DNA from 3 places in the Paenibacillus sp. FSL R7-277 genome. Region 2 is predicted to be linked to each of the others. Evidence: predicted binding sites of a transcription regulator. Region 2 holds the regulator's gene; each other region holds the start of a gene.
What was found. The regulator Rex, encoded in region 2, represses fermentation and respiration genes when NADH is low (regulators of the CRP and FNR family bind a similar motif). The targets are predictions, from matches to a motif close to TTGTGAAATATTTCACAA.

Region 1 (7,028 bases), on a different contig from region 2:
GGAGATCTACCGTGGTGCGGGAGTAGCCTTCTCTCCGGCAGCCAAGCGCAGTCTCGCTGTCATTGACCGGCTGGGCCTGCACCATCTTCAGGTCTGCATGGCCAAAACCCCGTATTCCTTCTCGGATCAGCCCCGGCTGCTCGGAGCCCCGGAAGGCTTCACCATGGGCGTCCGGGACATCACCCTGTCCCTCGGGGCGGGATTCGCTGTTGTGATCACCGGGAACATGGTCACGATGCCGGGTCTCCCCGCCAAGCCCGCAGCAGAAAGCCTGCTGGTGGATGAGGATGGCGTGATTTCGGGTCTGGAATAAGATACTTCCGATCGTGTGACTACCAGCAGCATAGGATCATAGGGCTGTATAGCGAGTAGCGATTAGCAAATAACAATGAGTATAGCTTGGCCTTACTTTATCGCAGGTATGCTGCGGGAGTGAGGCTTTTTTGTATGCGAAAAAGCGAATACATTGTGCAGCCGCGAGGGTCAGTGACCACATTGTAATCGAAAAACCGATTACAATGGGATGGAGCAGCGGACACGGAGCAAATGTAATCGGAAAACCGATTACAATGGGCTGGCGCGGCGGATACGGAGCAAATGTAATCGGAAAACCGATTACATTGGGATGGAGCAGCGGATACGGAGTAAATGTAATCGAAAAACCGATTACAGTTGGGGCTGGGGCGGCGGATACGGAGCAAATGTAATCGAAAAACCGATTACATTGGGGCTGGGGCGGCGGATACGGAGCAAATGTAATCGAAAAACCAGGGCTGCGGTTCTGCCTGGCTGCCCCTTGTGCTCCTCCTGCTGTTTCCTGCTCCTGGCAGACATAATGCCCCTCCTCCGGGGGAAACTAAGCCAAGGTTGAAGAGTGCAGCGGCGGTACAAATGGAGTGGATGATGCGGTGAAACTCCAAAGTTATTAAAATTTGAAATTGTGAACAATGTGAGAAAAATCACAATAACTCTTGCAATGTGATAAATATCACAATATAATCAGTGTATAAAGTGAAAACAATCACAAATGTAAAGTTGTATAAACGCAGTCAGTACAGCACTTTTTTACAGACGCAATCACAAGCCCTACTAAATAAGCTTTTCAACTTGGAGGAGGAAGAAATTATGAAAGTAGCAGTTATTGGATGTACCCACGCCGGAACGGCCGCCATTGTAAATACCGCACAGTTATACCCGGATGCCCAGATTACGGTGTATGAGCGCAACGATAATATCTCATTCCTGTCTTGCGGCATTGCCTTATACGTTGGCGGTGTGGTCAAGGACCCGCAGGGACTATTCTATTCCTCCCCGGAACAACTTGCCGCCCTGGGTGTGCAGACGAAGATGCGTCATGAGGTAATCAACGTGGACACCGCCCGCAAAACCCTAAAAGCCCGCAACCTCGTGACCGGTGAGGAAATGGAAGATACTTATGACAAACTCATTATGACAACAGGCTCATGGCCGATTGTGCCTAAGCTTGAAGGAATAGAGATGGAGGGCATCCTGCTCTCGAAGAACTACAATCATTCCAACACCATTATCGAAGAAGCACAGAAGGTGAACAGAATTACTGTGGTCGGCGCCGGTTATATCGGGGTCGAGCTGGTAGAGGCTTTTCAGATGAATGGCAAGGAAGTTACGCTGATTGATGGGGAAGACCGCATCCTGAGCAAATATCTTGATGAAGAGTTCACCGCACCGATCCAGCAGTCGCTTGAGGATCACGGCATTAAGCTGGCGCTGGGCGAGAAGGTCGCCTCCTTCGCAGGTGAGAACGGCAGAGTGACCAAGGTGATTACGAGCAAGGGTGAACATGAGACGGATCTGGTTATTCTCTGCATCGGCTTCCGTCCGAATACCGAGCTGCTGAAGGGCCAAGTGGATATGCTGCCGAACGGCGCGATTATGGTTAACGATTATATGCAGACCAGCCTGCCGGATGTCTATGCTGCCGGTGACAGCTGCGCGATTCATTACAATCCGACTGGTAAACACGCGTATATCCCGCTGGCCACCAACGCAGTGCGTATGGGAACGCTGGTTGCCCGCAATCTGGTCTCGAACACGATCCCTTACATGGGTACGCAAGGCACATCGGGCATCAAGATCTATGAGGACAATATTGCCGGAACCGGACTGACTGAAGAGGCTGCTGCAGCCGAGGGAATGGACACGGAGAGCGTGATGCTGATCGACAACTACCGTCCGGAGTTCATGCCGACCTTCGAGCAGGTTCAGGTAAAAGTGGTCTTTGACCGTGCCACCCGCCGCATTCTGGGCGCGCAGATTATGTCCAAGATGGATCTCACGCAGTCGATCAATACCGTATCGGTCTGCATCCAGAATAAGATGACCGTGGACCAGCTGGCCTTCATCGACTTCTTCTTCCAGCCGCATTACAACAAGCCTTGGAACTTCCTGAACACCGCAGGCCTTCAGGCTCTGCCGAAGCTGGCTGCCGTCAAAGAACCTGTACACGTATAAGAGCTGAACATTTTGCCGGAGCCCATTCAGGGCTCTTTTTTTGTGAACTCTCGATGCAATGGCAGCCGGGAATGAAAAAAATTTTCTGTACAGCCCGCTTTTATGGTAAATTTGACATGTCAGTGAAAACTTTCACGTGGTTTTTATGATAGTGACTTTTATCACGTAAATGTGATTGGGATCACGTTACAATGGCATAAAGGAACAAATTTTAAGTAATTCGAAGGGGATAGGAATCATGGCTTATAACAAACCGCAGGGAATCGCTGAAGTGACGGTAGAGAACGGAATTAAGAAGGCGCATAATCCGCTCAGCACTGTACTCATTCTCGGTTTCCTGGGAGGAGCGTTTATCGCGCTCGGATTTTTGCTGGATATTCGTGTCATTGCCGGTGCACCCGCCGAGTGGGGGTCCATTGCTAACTTCATCGGGGCTGCGGTGTTCCCGGTTGGACTGGTGCTGGTGCTGCTTGCCGGAGGCGAACTGCTTACGGGCAATATGATGGCGGTGCCGCTGGCTTTTATGGCGAAGAAGATTTCGTTCTGGGAAGTCATGAAGAACCTGGTGCTGATCACGCTCAGCAACCTGGCAGGCGCCTTGTTCGTCGCTTATTTCTTCGGTCACATCGTTGGCCTTACATCAGATGGCGTGTATCTGGAGAAGCTGGTAAGTATGGCGGAGCATAAGATCGATGCTACGTTCCTGCAGGCTTTTATCTCCGGGATCGGCTGTAACTGGCTGGTAGCGCTGGCGGTATGGCTGTCGTACGGGGCAGACAATTTCAGCGGCAAAATCCTCGGTATCTGGTTTCCGACCATGGCGTTCGTGGCCATCGGCTTCCAGCACGTTGTAGCTAACATGTTCCTTATCCCTGCTGCGATCTTCGAAGGACATTTCACCTGGGGCCAGTATGCGGCCAACTTCGTTCCGGTCTGGCTGGGCAATCTGACGGGCGGCGCGATCTTCGTGGCTGCTGCGTACTGGATGGCCTATCTGCGCAAGGAGCCGGGTGCTGTGAGCCCAGCCGCAGGCGTGCCTGCTGCGGGCTTGAAGAAACACGCTTAATGAATACGGACTTGACCCGGTGTGAATCACATCGCCGGACTGTAACATAGCTTGGCCTAGCACTTCCTGCTTCTCGGCACCCTGCTTCAAGGGATTCGTAGAGACAGGGAGTGTTTTTGTATAAAGATAAGAATTTATATGCTTCGCGTTATAATTATCCTTATCTTTCTCGCTGAAACGGTACCGTCCTGTAAAAGGACGGCAAAGCCGTTTCTACTTGTTTGGTATAGGTACAGCAGGATCATCCTCCGGACAAAACAAAATTCACCGTGCAATCCGATTCGGGGGAACGAAATCGGATCTCACGGTGAATAAAATAGGGAGTGTTTCATATGGATCATTACCCCGGCTTCCGGGGAACGAATCAGTGCCGGCAAGGTATTTTTGTTTACGTGTGAAAGAGCGGGTTATAGAATATAAATATCACAAATTATATCCCGGTTTCCCGCGATACAGCATTAACGCACATGCTTGCCCCGCCCCCTGTTTTGGGATGATACTGGATGGATTAATGACAGCTATGTTACAGGGGATGACAGACAAGATATGAGATTCATGCAGGCCTATCCGAAGGAAATTAAAGTATTCTTGATTGCCAGTCTGATTAATGCTACCGGCAGTGCACTGATGTGGCCGCTGGTTACAATGTATGTATTCGATGAACTGGGACGCAGTATGAAAGACGCGGGAATCGTGCTGCTGGTGCAGTCACTTGGCGGGATTGCCGGTCAGCTGCTGGGCGGTTCGTTGTATCATAAGGTAGGAGTGAACCGCCTGATTGTCGGCGCTTTGGCGATGAATGCCTTGACGCTGTTTGCCCTCCCGTGGGCGAGCGGAAGCTGGAGCGTATTCATAATCGTTATGGGTATGATGGGATTGTTCAACTCCCTCTCCCTCCCGGCGATCCAGGCGTTTATCGGTTTCCGGTTCGCGGAGCAGCGCGCAGAGCTGTTCAATATCATCTATGTTGCCAATAATATAGGGGTAGCCCTGGGAACCGCGCTGAGCGGCTTCCTGGGCAATTATATGCTGAGCTTTGTGCTTAACGGGGTGACCTCGGCCGTATTTGCCGGATTCTTCTTCGTCTATCTGCGTAAGGTAGGGACGGCTCCGGCTCACAGCACAGTATCGAAAAAGCAACCGCAGAATGAAGTGTCGGGCTGGAGACTCCTCGGCCATATACGGATCTATCTGTTCATGGCGGTGGGCTCGATGTTCCTGCTGATCGGCAATTCGATCTGGAACAGCGGAGTCTCGCCGTTCATTATCTCGGAAGGCTGGTCGAAGCAGCTGTACGGCTTCCTCTGGACGCTGAACGGTGTGCTGATCTTCGCGGCGCAGCCGCTGGTCAGCCTGATCAAGCGCGGGTTCGCGCAGACGTCAACTGCGCAGATGACAGCAAGCGCCGTCTTTTACCTGGGCGGGTATGCTGTAATTCTGTTTATGCCAAGCTATCCGGGGATGCTGCTGGGTATGGTGCTGGCTACCCTTGGGGAGATGCTGATCTCTCCGGCGATGCCTTCCTTCATCTCGGAGCATGCCCAGCGCAGCGCGCCGTTCTATCTCGGGCTGAGCGGCGGAATTGGCGCAATCGGCCGTGTCATCGGGCCTTATCTGATGGGTGTTCAGTTCGACAGGGGCGGTCTTGCGCCAACCGGCTGGCTCGCTTGCGGCATGGCTGTGCTATCCGTAGGATTCTTCGCGCTTCACGCCTATATGAACCGTTCAGCTGTACAGCTTGAGCGCAGGACTGCATAATCGTTCACGCTGCAACTAATCTTTTTCTATCTGCTTAGTAAGGCAAGGGGGTATAATAATGCAACCAATTAACAGTGATGCTGCACTGCTTATCCGGCCTTCCGAAATCAGGGATGCCCGTGAGCTGATCGTGCTCGATAATATGATCTGGACGGAGAATACAACCCCGGGTCCGCTGATGTGGCGCTCGCGGGAGGACTATCTGCTGCATGCGCCGCCCGGCTCCCAGCTTGTGGCCTTGCAGGACGGGGAGCTATGTGGTTACGTTGGCTTCGGCTGTCCCAGCGGGATGGAGAGCAACCGCCATGTATGCGAGGTGAATATCGCTGTGCACCCGCGCTTTCAGCGGTTGGGTGTAGGCAGCCGATTGATCGCGGAGATCAAGCGCCATGCCGCGGGGCATGGCATCCGCAAGCTGCGGCTGCGTGTGCTCTCCTGCAATACACCGGCACTTCAGTTCTACCGCAAATGCGGATTCGAGGAAGAGGGACGGCTGCGGGAGGAATTCTACTTAAGCGGACGTTATGTGGATGAAGTATTTATGAGCTGCAGGCTGACGGGAGGAGAAGGGGATGGAGAGTGAAGTGAAGATGCAAGTCGTCTCGCTTAATGTAGGCAAGCCGAAGACGGTGGAGTACCGCGGTAAGCCGCTGGACACCGGAATCTACAAGCTGCCGGTAGCCGGGCCGCTTGCGCTTCGGGTGGGTGGGTTCACCGGAGACGGGCAAGCGGATCTGGTCAATCATGGAGGCCCTGACAAGGCAGTCTGCGTCTATCCGGTGGAGCATTATGCCCACTGGGAGGAGTGGCTTGGCCGGAAGCTGGAGGTTTCCGCCTTCGGCGAGAACATCACGGCGAGCGGACTGCTGGAGACCGAGGTGTGCATCGGGGATGTTTTTGAGATCGGTACGGCACTGCTGGAGGTCAGCCAGCCGCGCTTCCCGTGCTTCAAGCTCACGCAGAAGCATGGACCGGCGGATATGCCGGCTCAGGTGCTGTCCACGGGGTATAGCGGATTCTATTTCCGCGTGCTGCGTGAAGGCCGGGTGGCAGCCGGTGACCGGATTGTTAAGCTGGAGAGCGGTGCGGGAAGCTTCCCGGTGAGACAGGTACTGTACTCGATGGAGCATGGGCGTAAGGACCCTGCCGGGCTGGCTGAGCTGGCCGGACTGGAGAGCCTTGCGGCTGGTATCCGTGAGCGGTTCCAGAGATGGCTGGATGCGGCGGAGAGCTAAGGTGGTGCGGGTGGAGTGAAGCAGCTAGGAGAGCTGGGCCACCCGCCCTGCAAAGTAAACAAGTGGAAAAACGTATCTTATCTCGCCTACTTCTGGCAAATAACCGAAAACAAGTGGAAAAAGAGCAACTAAAATAGTTAGTTCCAGCCCTGTTAGACGAAAGGTGAGAAATTAAGTGTTGTTTATCCAACTCCAGTCCGCGCACGGGCAAATTGTTCATCAGCAAGTGGACAAAATCCAACTATATCCGGTGTGCCCCTGAATCTGCCGAAAGTGGGCTGGTCGCGGAAATGAGGGGCAGAAATGCCCCCGAATCCGCCGACCCGACCGACCCGTTCCCCTGTATGCTCCGCGCACCCGTGCTCTATGACCGGCAGCCCTCCCCGCTCAGCCCAGCAGCTTCCATTCGCTGCGCAGCAGGCCGTACACTGCATGGTTCACATAACCACTAGGCAGCTTCTCGGCCTGGCGGATGACTC
Region 2 (7,028 bases):
TGCTGACGATTCAGCGGCTGAATGAGCTGTTCGCGGACGAAGACAGTGATCTGGCCTGGTATTTCGACGGGCTGCTGCGGGAGCGGGAGATGGAGACCTTTCAGCCGGAAGGTGAGCTGAGCTTCTACCGCCAGCTTGCGCTGGCTGTGGGGGACTGGGCAGAGCTGGCTACGCCACGGGAGGATGGAAGCGTCAATCCGCTGGAGAATATTACCTTTGAAGAATATATGGATGAGGTAACCAAGCGGCTGAAGGCTGTTCTTCCCCAGTATGAGAGCCGAGAAGCCCAGGAGCTGATGATCCATGAGGTCATTACAGCGCTTGAGCAGGACAAGCATCTGCTGATTGAAGCGGGAACAGGCACCGGCAAATCGCTGGGTTATCTGCTTCCGGCCATCTACCATAGTGTGAAAAGCGATCAGAAGGTGATGGTCAGCACGCATACCATTAACCTTCAGGACCAGCTGCGGGAGCGGGATATTCCGCTCTTAACCAGCGTTGTGCCGTTCCCGTTCAAGGCCTCCATCTTTAAGGGAAGAGGGCACTATTTGTGTCTGCGCAAGTTCGAACATAGAATGAACAAAAAGGACTTTACGAGTCCAAGGGAAGAAGCGCTCACCGCTGCGCAAATGCTCGTTTGGCTGACTCAGACGACGACCGGCGATGATGAGGAGCTTAACTTAAGCGGACGGGGCGGCGATTTCTGGGAGACTGTAGCCAGTGATACTGACTCCTGCCTGGGACGCGCCTGTCCCTGGTTCCGCAAATGCTATTACCACCGGGCCAAGCATGAAGCCGGGATCTCCGATGTGGTAGTCACCAATCACTCCAAGCTGTTCGCAGATGTCAAAGCCGGGCATCAGCTTCTTCCGGCGTACGACCATCTTGTGATTGATGAAGCCCATCATCTGGAGGATATTGCCGGCAAGCATCTTGGCATGCAGATGAAATATTTCACATTCGCCCATACCCTCACCCGACTCTATAAAGATAGCCGGAGCGGGCAGCTGCCTGCCCTCCGTCAGAGTCTGCAGTCTTCGGGCAGTGAGCAGGCTTCCGAATGGAGCGGCGTGATCGACCGGATCTATCCCGATCTGCTGACGGTGAAGGAGTCCTGGGATGCGCTCAGCGACCGGCTCTTCAGCCTGCTGCCTGAGCGCAGCGATGCCGGGGCCGGTGAAGCAGGCCAGCTGGTGGCACGCCTGCAGCCGGGCAAGAAGCCGAAGGATTGGGAGGAGCTGGCTGCCCTTGAGAATACACTGAACCTCAGTCTGAGCGATATCATCCGCAAGGGCGACAAAATGCTCAGTGAGATGCGTGACACGGACAGCCAATCCTCCTCAGACAGTCTTGTGACCGATATCGGCGGGTTATTCAAGGATCTGGCATCCATTAGAGAGCAGATCCGCTTCTTCATGAGTCTGAACGATGAGAATATCGTGTATTGGCTGGAGGGAAGCGGTAATTATAAGGGCAAGTCGCTGCAAATGTATGCTGTTCCTGTAGATGTCAGCACCCAGCTCAGGGAGCTGTTCTTCGATAAGAAGAAGAGCATTATCCTGACCTCGGCCACCTTATCCGTGGATAAATCCTTCCAGTTCATGATTGATAACCTGGGTCTTGGCGAGGCTGCAGAGCAGCGGCGTCTGATGACTGCACTGCTTCCGTCGCCATTCAAGTATCGTGAGCAGGCTCTCCTGGTCATTCCGCGGGACTTCCCGAGCGTCAAGGGGAGTATTGGGGATGCCCGCTTTGTGGACACCCTCGTGCACTCCCTTGCTGAGACAGCTGTAACAACACGGGGGCGGATGCTGGTGCTGTTCACCTCCTACAAGATGCTGCGCCAGGTGTATGAACCGCTGAAGGAGGCACTTGCCTCACAGGATATCGCGGTACTCGGACAAGGTGTGGAAGGCGGCAGCCGGAGCAAGCTGATCCGCCGCTTCCAGGACAGCCCGGCTTCGGTCTTGCTGGGTACCAGCAGCTTCTGGGAAGGGGTGGATATCCCGGGAGAAGCATTGACCTGCCTGGCGATTGTCAGACTGCCGTTCCAGCCGCCGAATCACCCGCTGGCAGAAGCGAAGTCAGAGCTGCTTCAGGCACAGAAGAAGAATCCGTTCATGAAGCTGTCCGTGCCGCAGGCTGTCATCCGCTTCAAGCAGGGCTTCGGGCGGCTGGTCCGCACGGCGCAGGACCGGGGCATCGTAATTGTGTACGATACCAGAGTGATTGAATCGCATTACGGAAAGTACTTTCTGTACTCGCTCCCCGGTCCCAAGATGGAGCATATGCTCACCGAGCAGATGGTCCCGAGAATTGCCGAATGGCTGGATGACGGCGGGGTTTCCTAATTCATCTGCTATTGCTATTATTAATAAGTCATGATTATCCTGAAGATCCGTTCCCGCCTGTCCTGCCACTCCGGCAGGCGGCGGGGCACGGTTGCTATAATTGTACGGAATGAAGTGTAGGCTAACAAAACTTTTAAGGAGGAGAATACATGAAATCGGATAAAATATCGGAGGCCGTCGTGCGCAGGCTGCCAGTGTACCTGCGTTTCCTGAACGATCTCCAAAAACGTGAAATCTCCACAGTCTCTTCTCAGGAGCTGGGCCAGAAGCTTGACCTAAATCCCGCCCAGATCCGTAAGGATTTGGCTTATTTCGGTGATTTTGGCAGAAAAGGCATCGGCTATGATGTATCTTATCTGATTGAGAAGATCCGCCATATCCTGAAGCTTGACCAGCAAATTAATGTTGCACTGGTTGGAGCCGGTAACCTCGGTCATGCCTTGTCTAACTACAACGCTTACTTGAAGGATACGATGAAGATTACTGCAATCTTCGATGCCTACCCGCCGAAGGTGGGCCAGCAGATCAACTCGCTGGTTGTGCAGCCGATGGAGGAGCTAAGCAGTACCATCCGCTCGCAGGGCATCCGGATCGGGATTATTACCGTGCCTGACAGCGAAGCCCAGAACGTAGCTGATATTCTTGTGGATTCCGGTATCGAAGCGATTCTGAACTTCGCACCGGTTATTCTCAAGACGCCTGCCAATATCCGGATTCATGCCGCAGATTTCACCACAGATCTGCAGAGCTTGGCCTATTATTTGCATGATGGAAAGGATGAGGCTGAAGATGAGCAGTAAAATCACGATAATCAAGAACGGGCACTTTCTGGTTCCGGGCAGTGACAAGCCGGTTCTGAGCGGGTATATGACCCTGGAGAATGATCTGATTACTTACATAGGTGAAGCTGAGCCGGTAGTGGAGGATGGCGCTCAGGTCGTAGACGGCAGCCGTCTGCTGTTCATGCCGGGTCTGGTCAATACCCATGGGCATACGGCCATGTCACTGCTGCGCGGATACGGCGACGATATGGTGCTTCAGACTTGGCTGCAGGAGAAGATGTGGCCGATGGAAGAGAAATTCACTGGTGATGATGTATATTGGGGAACCTCGTTGTCCGTGCTGGAGATGCTGAAGGGCGGCACAACCACCTTCCTCGATATGTATGATCATATGGACCGGGTAGCGGAAGTGACCGAGCAGTCCGGTATTCGTGCTGTGCTGATGCGCGGCGTAATTGGGCTGTGCCCGGAAGAGGTACAGCAATCGAAGCTCGCTGAGGCGATTGCTTTTGCCCGTAACTGGCACGGCAAGGCTGACGGCAGAATTACGACCATGCTCTCACCGCACGCCCCGTACACCTGTCCTCCAGAGTTTTTCATGAAGTTTGTGCAGGCTGCCCATGATCTGGACTTGCCAATGCACACCCATATGTCCGAGACGCGCCATGAAGTGGAGCAGAACGTGGCCGACTACGGACTGCGTCCGGTCGCACATCTGGAGAAGCTCGGGATGTTCACCCGTCCTTCGCTCATTGCCCACGGGGTTCATCTGAATGATGAAGAGATTGGGATTCTGGCCCGCTATAACGTTGGCGTGTCGCATAACCCCGGCAGTAACCTTAAGCTGGCCAGCGGGGTTGCGCGTGTTCCTGAGCTGCTGCGAGCCGGGGTTAAGGTTTCCCTGGGTACAGACGGAGCGGCAAGTAACAATAATCTGGATATGTTCGAAGAGATGAGGCTGGCGGCTCTGATCCACAAGGGTGTAAGCGGTGATCCTACAGCGGTACCGGCTCCTGAAGCGCTGCTGATGGCGACGGAGTATGGGGCGCAGTCTATTTTCCTAAGCGGGGTAGGCAGGCTTGCCGCAGGGATGAAGGCCGACTTTATTGCACTTGATATTGATCAGCCGCATCTGCTGCCGCATACCGATCTGCTCTCCCATGCCGTATATTCGGCAAGTGCCAAGGATGTGGAGCATGTATGGGTGAACGGCCAGCAGGTTGTGAAGCATGGACAATGCCTGACACTTGATGAAGAAGCCATCCGCCGCAAAGCACAGGAGACGTTCGAGAGCCTGCTTAAACGGTAATTCAGGGGAACGGGAAAGGAAGCAGCGTGGTGAAGAAGAAGAGGAGAAAATGGATCTGGCTGGGGATTACCGTGGTGCTGCTCCTTCTGTTCGGACTAAGCCAGTTCTATGCCTACATTATGAAGGACCAGTGGAACGAGCGGAGTGAGGCCAAGGAGCTGGCCCGGGCGCGTGCCGGACTAACAGAGGTAACCAAGGCCCAGAAATCTATCTGGAATGAGAATGAGATCTACTGGGTGCTGACCGGTAAAAATGAAGCAGGGACCGAACTGATGGTGTGGGTCCGTTTCACCTTGGAGGGCAAGCCTGCCGGAGGCGACAACGACCTGTATGCTGAGGAACTGAGCAATGGCACCTCAGAAGAGAAAATGCGCGGAATCATAGCCGCCCAGCTGCCGGACATTACGATCGAACGGCTGCTGCCCGGTGTATACAACGGGGAATATGCCTGGCAGCTATTTTACAAAAAAGACGGGCGATTCTATTATAATTTTTACCGCTTCAAGGATGGCAGCGCCATCGGTGAGGGGTACAGTCTGCCGAACCGCTAGCGTCACTTTAAGCGGCCGGGCGTTCAGGCTTGAACTATATTTAGAAGCGGGAGATACAGTGATACTGTACTCCCGCTTTTTTGGCGTGTTATATACGAGTAGAGTATAGGCTAGGCTGTTTATGGATTTGAGAGGCGTGGATCTGTGGCTTACTTAATAAAGGGAGGCATTGATCGGAGCTGCTCCCTACTGCTCTGTTGTCAATGTGTACATACACCAGTATATACAGATTGCAGTACCATTCATGTACATGAACTCTCCAATGCTAGGCTAAATCTTAAGACAGAAGGAAGAGATGATATGGAAGTTTTAGCATATTTGGATCAGGCGGTTGATTTGTTTAAGGAAGAGCTGGGGGATAATCTATCGGGGATTTATCTGCACGGCTCCCTGGCCATGGGCTGTTTTCAACCGGATTCAAGCGATATTGATCTGCTGATCGTCATACAGGATAAGCTGCCCGCAGAGGTTAGTCATAGGCTTGCCAGTCGTATTGTAGCTTATCACGACAGTCTGCCGAATAAGCGCGGAATTGAACTGTCTATCGTCCTGAAGACATACCTGCACAACTATGTGTATCCTACGCCATTTGAATTTCACTTTTCAGAAGCTCATTTAGAGCGGTATAGAACCGATGAGAATTATCTGTGCGGCGGCTTTGAGGATGCTGATCTGGCGGCGCATTTTGCAGTAGTCTACGATCGCGGGTTTATCTTATACGGGGAACCGATCCGTGAGGCCTTTGCGCCGGTAGACCGGGGATATTATCTGGATTCCATCGTCCGGGATGTGGAAGATGCGCCGCAGAAAATTGAGAATGCTCCAGTCTATTACACACTGAATCTATGCAGGGTGCTCTATTATGTGCAGGAAGGTCATGTCTCTTCCAAGAAGGAAGGCGGTGAGTGGGGGCTGCAGCATTTACCGGAACGCTATCACGGGCTGCTGAGACGGTGTCTGAAGGAATATAGCGGTGCGGCAGTCGCCGAAGGCTATGAACCGCGCGAATTAACTGATTTTGCGGAATTTATGATGGCTGAAATCAAGCGGACTCCAAACTGAAGATTGACCGGGTAAAAATGATAAGCGCATGAAACATCCAGAAATTAGTATCAAAAATTTTAAATATATTCACAACTTTATGTAAAATCGTATATACACCTATGATATACTACTACTTGTACTAAGACATGCTTAAGAGCATGTCCGTCTCGGATGGGCGCTAGACACGCTGGCTGGTCTTTATTATAGAGTTGTGCTCGGTCATTATTGAGAGGAGGACGTTTCTTGAAACTTCGTCTTGTGCCTGTACTGCTAACGTCTCTGCTGTCTGCTGCATTATTGTTTGGTGGCTGGTATTCCTACCGTACATTCGCGGTGCAGGAGCCGCTGCAGAAGCTGGTATCATCCTACGAGGGAGTGAAGGATTCCCATATTACTATTAAACGCAATGAGGTCACTTTGAAACTGGATTTGCAGCCGGGCACGAAATTACGTGAACTGGTGCAGTATGTATCAAGAGAAGGCAGCACTGCTATTGACGGACGGACCCTGAAGCTGGATGTGGAACAGAAGCCGAGTGAACTGCTGGATGAGTATTGGGATAAAGCGATGTTCTCTGTAGCAGAAGCGATGGAGAGCCGGAAGTATACATTGATACCAGCCAAGCTGGACGGATTGAAGGAGCAGGAGAGCAAGTACAGCGGGGTTACAGCTACCACAGAGATTGACGACAATAATGTATATGTAAGCCTGAGCAACGGCACAGAGAGCAAATTTATCATTCTGCCACGTGCAGCAGCCAAGATGGGAGTGTGGAACAATGCCTAAGTACTGGAAAGAGGTTGTAGCCGGATTCGTTCCGGTCATGCTGATTTTTATGGCTTTTGTGGGGATCAATATCTTCCCTGTAATCATAGCGCTGGGCATGGTTGCCGCGCTCCTGTTCATTGCTCATGCCCGCGGCGGTCTGACGGTTAATGCAGGTGCAGATAAGAAGCGCAAGAAGAACGGCCCTTCCAAGCTGACCTTTGAA
Region 3 (7,028 bases), on a different contig from region 2:
TTCTCAGGAGTCGTCTGCCCGCCGATCAGGCTCTGAATCTGGATATTACTGATTTCAGTGGTGACATCCGCCTGCACCAGCGAATCAAAGGCCGGGAAGGACGACTGGGAGCTATTCAATACAGCGACAATCTCACTCATCAGATCATCCGTAATGTTCTTGTTCAGCACAGCCTGATCGATCTTCATGGCAGGCAGGACTCCGTCCTCTACCAGACCGCGCAGTTGCATCTCTTCATTGAACATATTCTTAATGAAGGATTTCACTGCTGCAAGCTGCCGCTCATCTTCACCCGCCGAAGCGGAGAAGCCATAACCGTTGTTCACATCGCGCATAAGCGCCGTCTGATCCCCCACTCCGCCTTCAACCGCAGGAATATTGAAGAAGCCGACCTTGCCGATTAGACCTTCGCCGGATTGGCCGGCTTTGAACACGGAAGACTTCCAGGTCCCGTCATACATCAGGATGGCTTCACCGCTGGTGAACTGGGTCGTATATTCAGCATATTCGAAGCCCAGCTCTCCCTTCTTGAAGTAGCCTTTATCCACCCATTCCTTATATTTCGCCAAGCCCTTGATAACGTTCGGATCATTCCACTTCGCTTCACCGGTAGCGAACTTCGCGGTCACATCCGGTCCGGCATAACGGGACCAGAGATGGTTGGCCAGCATCAGCGGTACCCAGCCTGCTTTGGAGGCACCGGCCATCGGCACTTTACCATCCGCTTTAATATCGGCCAGCTGCTGCTCCAGTTCAGCGAAGGTTGTCGGAGCCTTCCAGCCCTTGCTGGTATAGTATTCTTTATTATAGAAGAAGCCTTCTCCGGAGCCGCCGATCGGCAGACCGTAAATCTTACCTTCATAGGTGAACGGGTCCAGATTAGAGAACTTGTCTTTGATGCCTAATTCATCAAGGATCGGGGTCAGGTCCAGCAGCTTGCCTTCTTTGGCATAGATCTTGGAGTCCGGGCTACCGAACAGGTCGAAGATCTCCGGAGGGTTACCGGCCGCCATTTCACCGCGCAGCTTCTCCTTACGGTTCACATCCGAATCTACTCCATCAAGCTTGAAGGTCAGTCCAGGCACATCCGCCTGCACCTTGCCCACCACATCCTCCAGAATAGCCAGTCGTTTCTGTTTGTCCGCTCCAACCTGGGTATGACGGATCGTCATTTCAAAAGGCTCAGCATTAGCCGGTTCTTCCGTTGCGGCAGCATTGGTAGCAGCAGCTTCATTCGTTGCAGCAGGCTCTTTGGTGGCAGCAGCATTGTTATTCTTGTTGCCTCCACAGCCAGCCAGCAGCGCCGAGCTAACGAACATCAGGGACAACAGCAGTGTTAGACTTTTTCTCATTACGGGTGACCCTCCCTATTTCATGATTTCCCTTACAACTCTAATTATAGAAAATCACATTTGTAATCGTAAGGTTAAGATTTATCTTCAATAGGGATAAAATCCTCTAATGGAAGCGGATTCAGTTAGGTTTCCTGACATAGAAAAAAAGCGAAACTCCTCAGAATAGAAGCTCCGCTTTCGAAATTATTATATGCAATTAGACCAATGCGGTCTGCATACGACCCTCTTCAATCAGCCGGTACGCACGCTGCACTTCTTCATCGGAAGGTGACTCTACCCCTTCAAGCTCATAGGGACGGCCAAGCTCCTTCCATTTGTAGATGCCCATTACGTGATAAGGCAGGATTTCGAACTTCTCAACTCCATTAAGTGTGCCAATGAACCGTCCAAGATTCTGTAAATCCTCTTCCTTGTTGTGAATGCCTGGAACATAGACATGGCGAATCCACATTTTACGGTTATTATCGGATAACCAGCGGGCCAGCTTCAAGGTACGGTCGTTGGACTTACCGGTCAGCTTGATATGCGCTTCATCATCAATATGCTTCAGATCCAAGAGTACCAGGTCGGTAACATCCAGCAGGTCGCTGATTTTCGATCCATCATTATAGCCGTTGGTATCAAGCGTGGTATGCAGATTCCAGCGTTTCTTCACCTCGGTGAACAGTTGCTTCACGAAATGCGCCTGGAGGGTTGGTTCACCGCCGGATACGGTCAGGCCGCCGCCGGACGTTTTATAATAATTCAGGTAAGGCTCAATTTCCGCCAGTACTTCCTCGACGGTCATTTCCTTGCCTTCATTGAGTTCCCATGTATCCGGGTTGTGGCAGTATTGACACTTGAGCAGGCAGCCCTGCATAAAAAGCACGAAGCGGATACCCGGGCCATCCACCGTTCCAAACGTCTCCAAAGAGTGGATATGTCCTTTAAGCATGAGATGTCATCCTTTCGAAAAAAAACTTAAAATTTTAACCACTTTCAGACAAGAGTGTACCGCCCTCTTGCAAGGGCGGCAGCTCTTTGATTGGTTTCAGTTCTTGTAGAACAAGAATGCTTCTTACATGGAATCGTGGAATGTACGGTTGATAACATCCATCTGTTGTTCACGGGTCAGCTTGATGAAGTTAACAGCATAGCCGGATACGCGAATGGTCAACTGTGGATAGTTCTCTGGGTGATCCATAGCGTCAAGCAGCTGCTCACGGTTAAATACGTTAACGTTCAAGTGCTGAGCGTTATTGTGGAAATATCCGTCCATCATGAAGACCAGGTTGGACTTACGGGAATCTTCGTCTTTACCTAGCGCCTTAGGAACGATGGAGAAGGTATTCGAGATACCATCCTGTGCATCGGAGTAAGGAAGTTTGGCAACAGAGTTCAGGGATGCCAGGGCGCCCTTCTTGTCGCGTCCGTGCATTGGGTTAGCACCAGGAGCGAATGGTTCGCCTTTTTTACGTCCGTCAGGAGTAGTACCAGTCTTTTTACCATAGACAACGTTCGAAGTGATAGTCAGTACCGATTGAGTCGGTACAGCATCACGATACGTTTTGTTTTTGCGGATCATCGACATGAAGGTTTCAACCAGCTCAACAGCAATGCCGTCAACAGCGTCGTCGTTGTTACCGTAGCAAGGGAATTCACCCTCAGTTTCAAAGTCGATAGCAATACCTTCTTCGTTGCGGATTGGCTTAACCTTAGCGTATTTGATTGCGCTCAGGGAGTCAGCAGCAACGGACAGTCCGGCAATACCGCAAGCCATAGTACGCAGAATGTCGCGGTCATGCAGCGCCATTTCGATACGTTCGTAGGAATATTTGTCATGCATATAGTGAATGATGTTCAGCGTATTGACATAAGTCTTAGCCAGCCATTCCATCATTGGTTTGAAGCGTTTCATTACTTCATCATAATCCAGGTATTCAGAAGTGATCGCAGGATATTCAGGACCTACCTGAGCACCGGATTTCTCATCTTTACCGCCATTGATCGCATACAGCAGAGCCTTAGCCAGGTTGGCACGGGCACCGAAGAACTGCATTTGCTTACCGATACGCATTGGGGATACGCAGCAGGCAATTGCATAATCTTCACCCCAGTATGGACGCATTACATCATCGTTCTCATATTGAATAGCGCTGGTCTCAATAGATACCTTAGCACAATATTTCTTAAAGCCTTCAGGAAGCTTCTCGGACCACAGTACAGTCAGGTTTGGTTCTGGAGCCGGTCCCAGATTGTACAGGGTATGCAGGAAGCGGAAGCTGTTCTTGGTTACGCGGGTTGTACCATCTTCAGCCATACCACCGATGGATTCTGTAACCCAAGTTGGGTCGCCGGAGAACAGGTCGTTATAGTCAGGCGTACGCAGGAATTTCACGATACGCAGCTTCATTACGAAATGGTCAACGATTTCTTGAGCTTGCTCTTCTGTCAGAGTACCTTCTTCAAAGTCACGTTGAACATAGATGTCGAGGAAGGAAGATACGCGTCCAAGGGACATAGCCGCACCATTCTGTTCTTTAACAGCTGCCAGATAACCGAAGTATACCCATTGTGTAGCTTCTTTGAAGTTCGTAGCCGGTTTGGAAATATCCATACCATGAGCTGCAGCCATTTGTTTCAGTTCGCCCAGAGCACGCATTTGCTCGGACAGCTCTTCACGCAGACGGATAACATCTTCTGTCATGGAGTCAACTTCAAGCTCAGCCAGTTGCTGCTTCTTGTCTTTAATCAGGAAATCAATACCATACAGAGCAATACGGCGATAGTCGCCGATGATACGTCCGCGGCCATAAGCATCAGGAAGGCCTGTGATTACGCCGGATTTACGCACAGCTCTCATATCTGGTGTATATGCATCAAATACGCCTTGGTTATGCGTTTTGCGGATGTTCGTGAACATGTCAACGATATTCTGCGGAAGCTCGAAGCCGTATGCCTTAGTAGCATCGATCATCATCTTGATACCGCCGAACGGCTGAATGGAACGTCTGAAAGGAGCGTCAGTCTGAACGCCGACAATCTGTTCCTTATCCTTGTCAATGTAGCCAGGAGCGTGGGAAGTGATGGTGGAGACAGTATCGAGGGATACATCCCATACGCCGCCTCTTTCTCTTTCTTCCTTGCTCAGCTGGGAGATAATCTTCCACAGTTCAGTTGTATTGCTGGTAGGTCCAACCAGGAAATCTTCAGTTCCTTCATAAGGCTTGATGTTCTTTGCAATAAAGTTGTTAACGTCAACTTTCTTGGCCCAGACACCTTTTGTGAAATTTCTCCAACCCGATTTTGCTTCTAATACTTCTTTTTCAATCACCGACATGCTAAATCCCTCCATTTATATTTATTATATTTGTAGAGATCGCGGGCTTGAAGGTTAATCCCGTGTCTCGTGATCCCGAGGCTAATAGTTGTTATAAAATTCACAATCACATCTTCATAACGGGGATCGTTGTCTATATAAACATTTTAGTTTATTTTCTGAAAAAGGACTGTGACAAATATCACTCTTTCGGTGATATTTGTCACTTCCATCCAGTCCCATATTAACCTTTAACCTTATTCTTTGCCAGGCAACCGTTAATTAGTTATCGAATTTTCCGTAGAATGCGTTGCGGTATACATCAGCAAGCTCGGATACCAGCGGCATTTTAGGATTGGCAGTAGTACATTGGTCTTCAAATGCACGGTCAGCCAGATAGTCTACACGGGATTCGAAGTCCTTAGGATCGAAACCAAGAGCCGAGAAGGATTCTTCGATACCGAGTTTTTTGTTCATGTCGCGGATTGCATTGATCAGGCTGGTTACGCCTTCTTCGGTAGTGCGTGCAGGCAATCCCAGAATACGGGCGATTTCTGCGTACCGTTCGTCAGCTACAAAGTGCGAATATTTAGGGAACGAAGCGAACTTCGTAGGTTTCTTGGCATTGTAACGGATAACATGCGGCATCAGGATCGCATTGGTACGGCCGTGTGCGGTGTGATACTGTCCGCCCCATTTGTGTGCCAAGCTGTGGTTAATCCCCAGGAATGCGTTGGCAAAGGCCATACCGGCAAGCGTCGAAGCATTGTGCATTTTCTCACGGGCCAGCTTGTCACCTTGCAGTGCGGATTTCTCCAGCCACTGGAACACCAGTTGGATGGCTTTGATTGCCAGACCATCGGTATAGTCACTGGCCATTACAGATACATAAGCTTCGATAGCATGTGTCAATACGTCCATTCCTGTATCGGCAACTGCAGTCTTAGGCAAGCTGTAGACAAACTCAGGGTCAATAATTGCTACGTCTGGAGTCAGCTCATAGTCAGCGAGCGGATACTTGGTATTATTGCCTGTTGTCTTGTCTGTGATAACTGCGAACGATGTTACTTCAGAACCTGTACCCGAAGTGGTTGGAATGGCAACGAATTTCGCTTTGTTGCCGAGCTTAGGGAATTTGTATACCCGTTTGCGGATATCCATGAACTTCTGTTTCAGGCCGTTGAAGTCTGCATCCGGATGTTCGTAGAACAGCCACATGCCCTTGGCAGCATCCATTGGGGAACCACCGCCGAGTGCGATGATGCAGTCCGGCTGGAATCTGTTCATCATAGCTGTACCTTTTTCTACAGTAGTAGTCGATGGATCCGGTTCAACTTCCGAGAACACTTCGATCGCTACAGGAGTCTGGCGCTGACGCAGATAGTGCTCAACTCTTTCAACATACCCCAGTTTAACCATTACAGGGTCAGTGATGATAGCAACGCGTGTGATGTCAGGCATTTTGGCCAGGTACTGAGTGGCTCCCTTTTCGAAGTAAATCTTGTCAGGTACTTTAAACCATTGCATATTCACGGTACGACGATTCACCCTTTTCACGTTGATCAGATTGATTGCAGTGACGTTCTGCGATACCGAGTTGCGTCCGTAAGATCCGCAGCCCAGTGTCAATGAAGGGATATTAGTGTTGTAAATGTCGCCGATTGCGCCGTGAGTCGATGGCGAGTTGACGAGAATACGTCCGGTCTGCAGACGGTTGGAGAACTTCATGATTACTTCTTCGTTGTTGGAATGGATAGCCGAGCTGTGGCCCATGCCGCCAAATTCAACGATTTGAGCTGCGCGTTCGATACCCTGGTCAGCATTCTTCACCTTGTAGCAAGCCAGAACCGGGCTCAGCTTCTCAGCGGACAATGGATATTTAGTACCTACACCTTCAAGCTCAGCTACCAGGATCTTCGTTCCGGCAGGAACCTGAATGCCGCACATTTCAGCGATCTTCACAGCGGATTGGCCAACGATAGCCGGGTTAACTGCACATTTCTCTACGTTCATTGCGCCGCTGGTCAGCTTAGCTGCTTCTTCTTTGTTCACAAAGTAACAGCCGTTTGCAATCATTTTCTTTTTCACTTGATCGAAGATGGCTTCTTCAATGATAACTGCCTGCTCGGAAGCACAGATCATACCATTATCAAAAGTCTTCGACAGGATAAGGTCTGTTACAGCCTGATCAATATCAGCACTCTTCTCGATGAAAGCAGGCACGTTACCAGGACCTACGCCGAGTGCCGGTTTGCCGCAGCTGTAAGCTGCCTTGACCATTGCCGATCCGCCGGTTGCCAGAATCAGTGCAACGTCCGGATTGTTCATCAGTGCGTTTGTTTTGTCCATCGTAGGAAGCTCAATCCATTGGATGA

Region 1: C173_RS15195 (formate/nitrite transporter family protein) is a predicted target of Rex. The motif match lies at 2,611-2,628, and genes of this name have one in related genera.
Region 3: pflB (formate C-acetyltransferase) is a predicted target of Rex. The motif match lies at 4,763-4,780, and genes of this name have one in related genera.

Annotation. Positions count from the first base shown of each region.
Region 1 is NZ_ASPX01000041.1:6,734-13,761, forward strand. Features, by position in the region: gene C173_RS15180 (formate--tetrahydrofolate ligase) at 1-313, shown strand, start outside; gene C173_RS15185 (hypothetical protein) at 444-707, shown strand; gene C173_RS15190 (FAD-dependent oxidoreductase) at 1,126-2,490, shown strand; gene C173_RS15195 (formate/nitrite transporter family protein) at 2,729-3,556, shown strand; gene C173_RS15200 (MFS transporter) at 4,103-5,314, shown strand; gene C173_RS15205 (GNAT family N-acetyltransferase) at 5,373-5,897, shown strand; gene C173_RS15210 (MOSC domain-containing protein) at 5,887-6,549, shown strand; gene C173_RS15215 (GNAT family N-acetyltransferase) at 6,937-7,028, opposite strand, start outside.
Region 2 is NZ_ASPX01000064.1:29,870-36,897, reverse strand. Features, by position in the region: gene dinG (ATP-dependent DNA helicase DinG) at 1-2,351, shown strand, start outside; gene C173_RS18490 (redox-sensing transcriptional repressor Rex) at 2,501-3,151, shown strand; gene C173_RS18485 (amidohydrolase) at 3,141-4,442, shown strand; gene C173_RS18480 (cell wall elongation regulator TseB-like domain-containing protein) at 4,472-4,993, shown strand; gene C173_RS18475 (aminoglycoside adenylyltransferase domain-containing protein) at 5,294-6,055, shown strand; gene C173_RS18470 (hypothetical protein) at 6,281-6,823, shown strand; gene C173_RS18465 (AAA family ATPase) at 6,816-7,028, shown strand, end outside.
Region 3 is NZ_ASPX01000115.1:303,532-310,559, reverse strand. Features, by position in the region: gene C173_RS29225 (ABC transporter substrate-binding protein) at 1-1,352, opposite strand, end outside; gene pflA (pyruvate formate-lyase-activating protein) at 1,552-2,289, opposite strand; gene pflB (formate C-acetyltransferase) at 2,413-4,674, opposite strand; gene adhE (bifunctional acetaldehyde-CoA/alcohol dehydrogenase) at 4,936-7,028, opposite strand, start outside.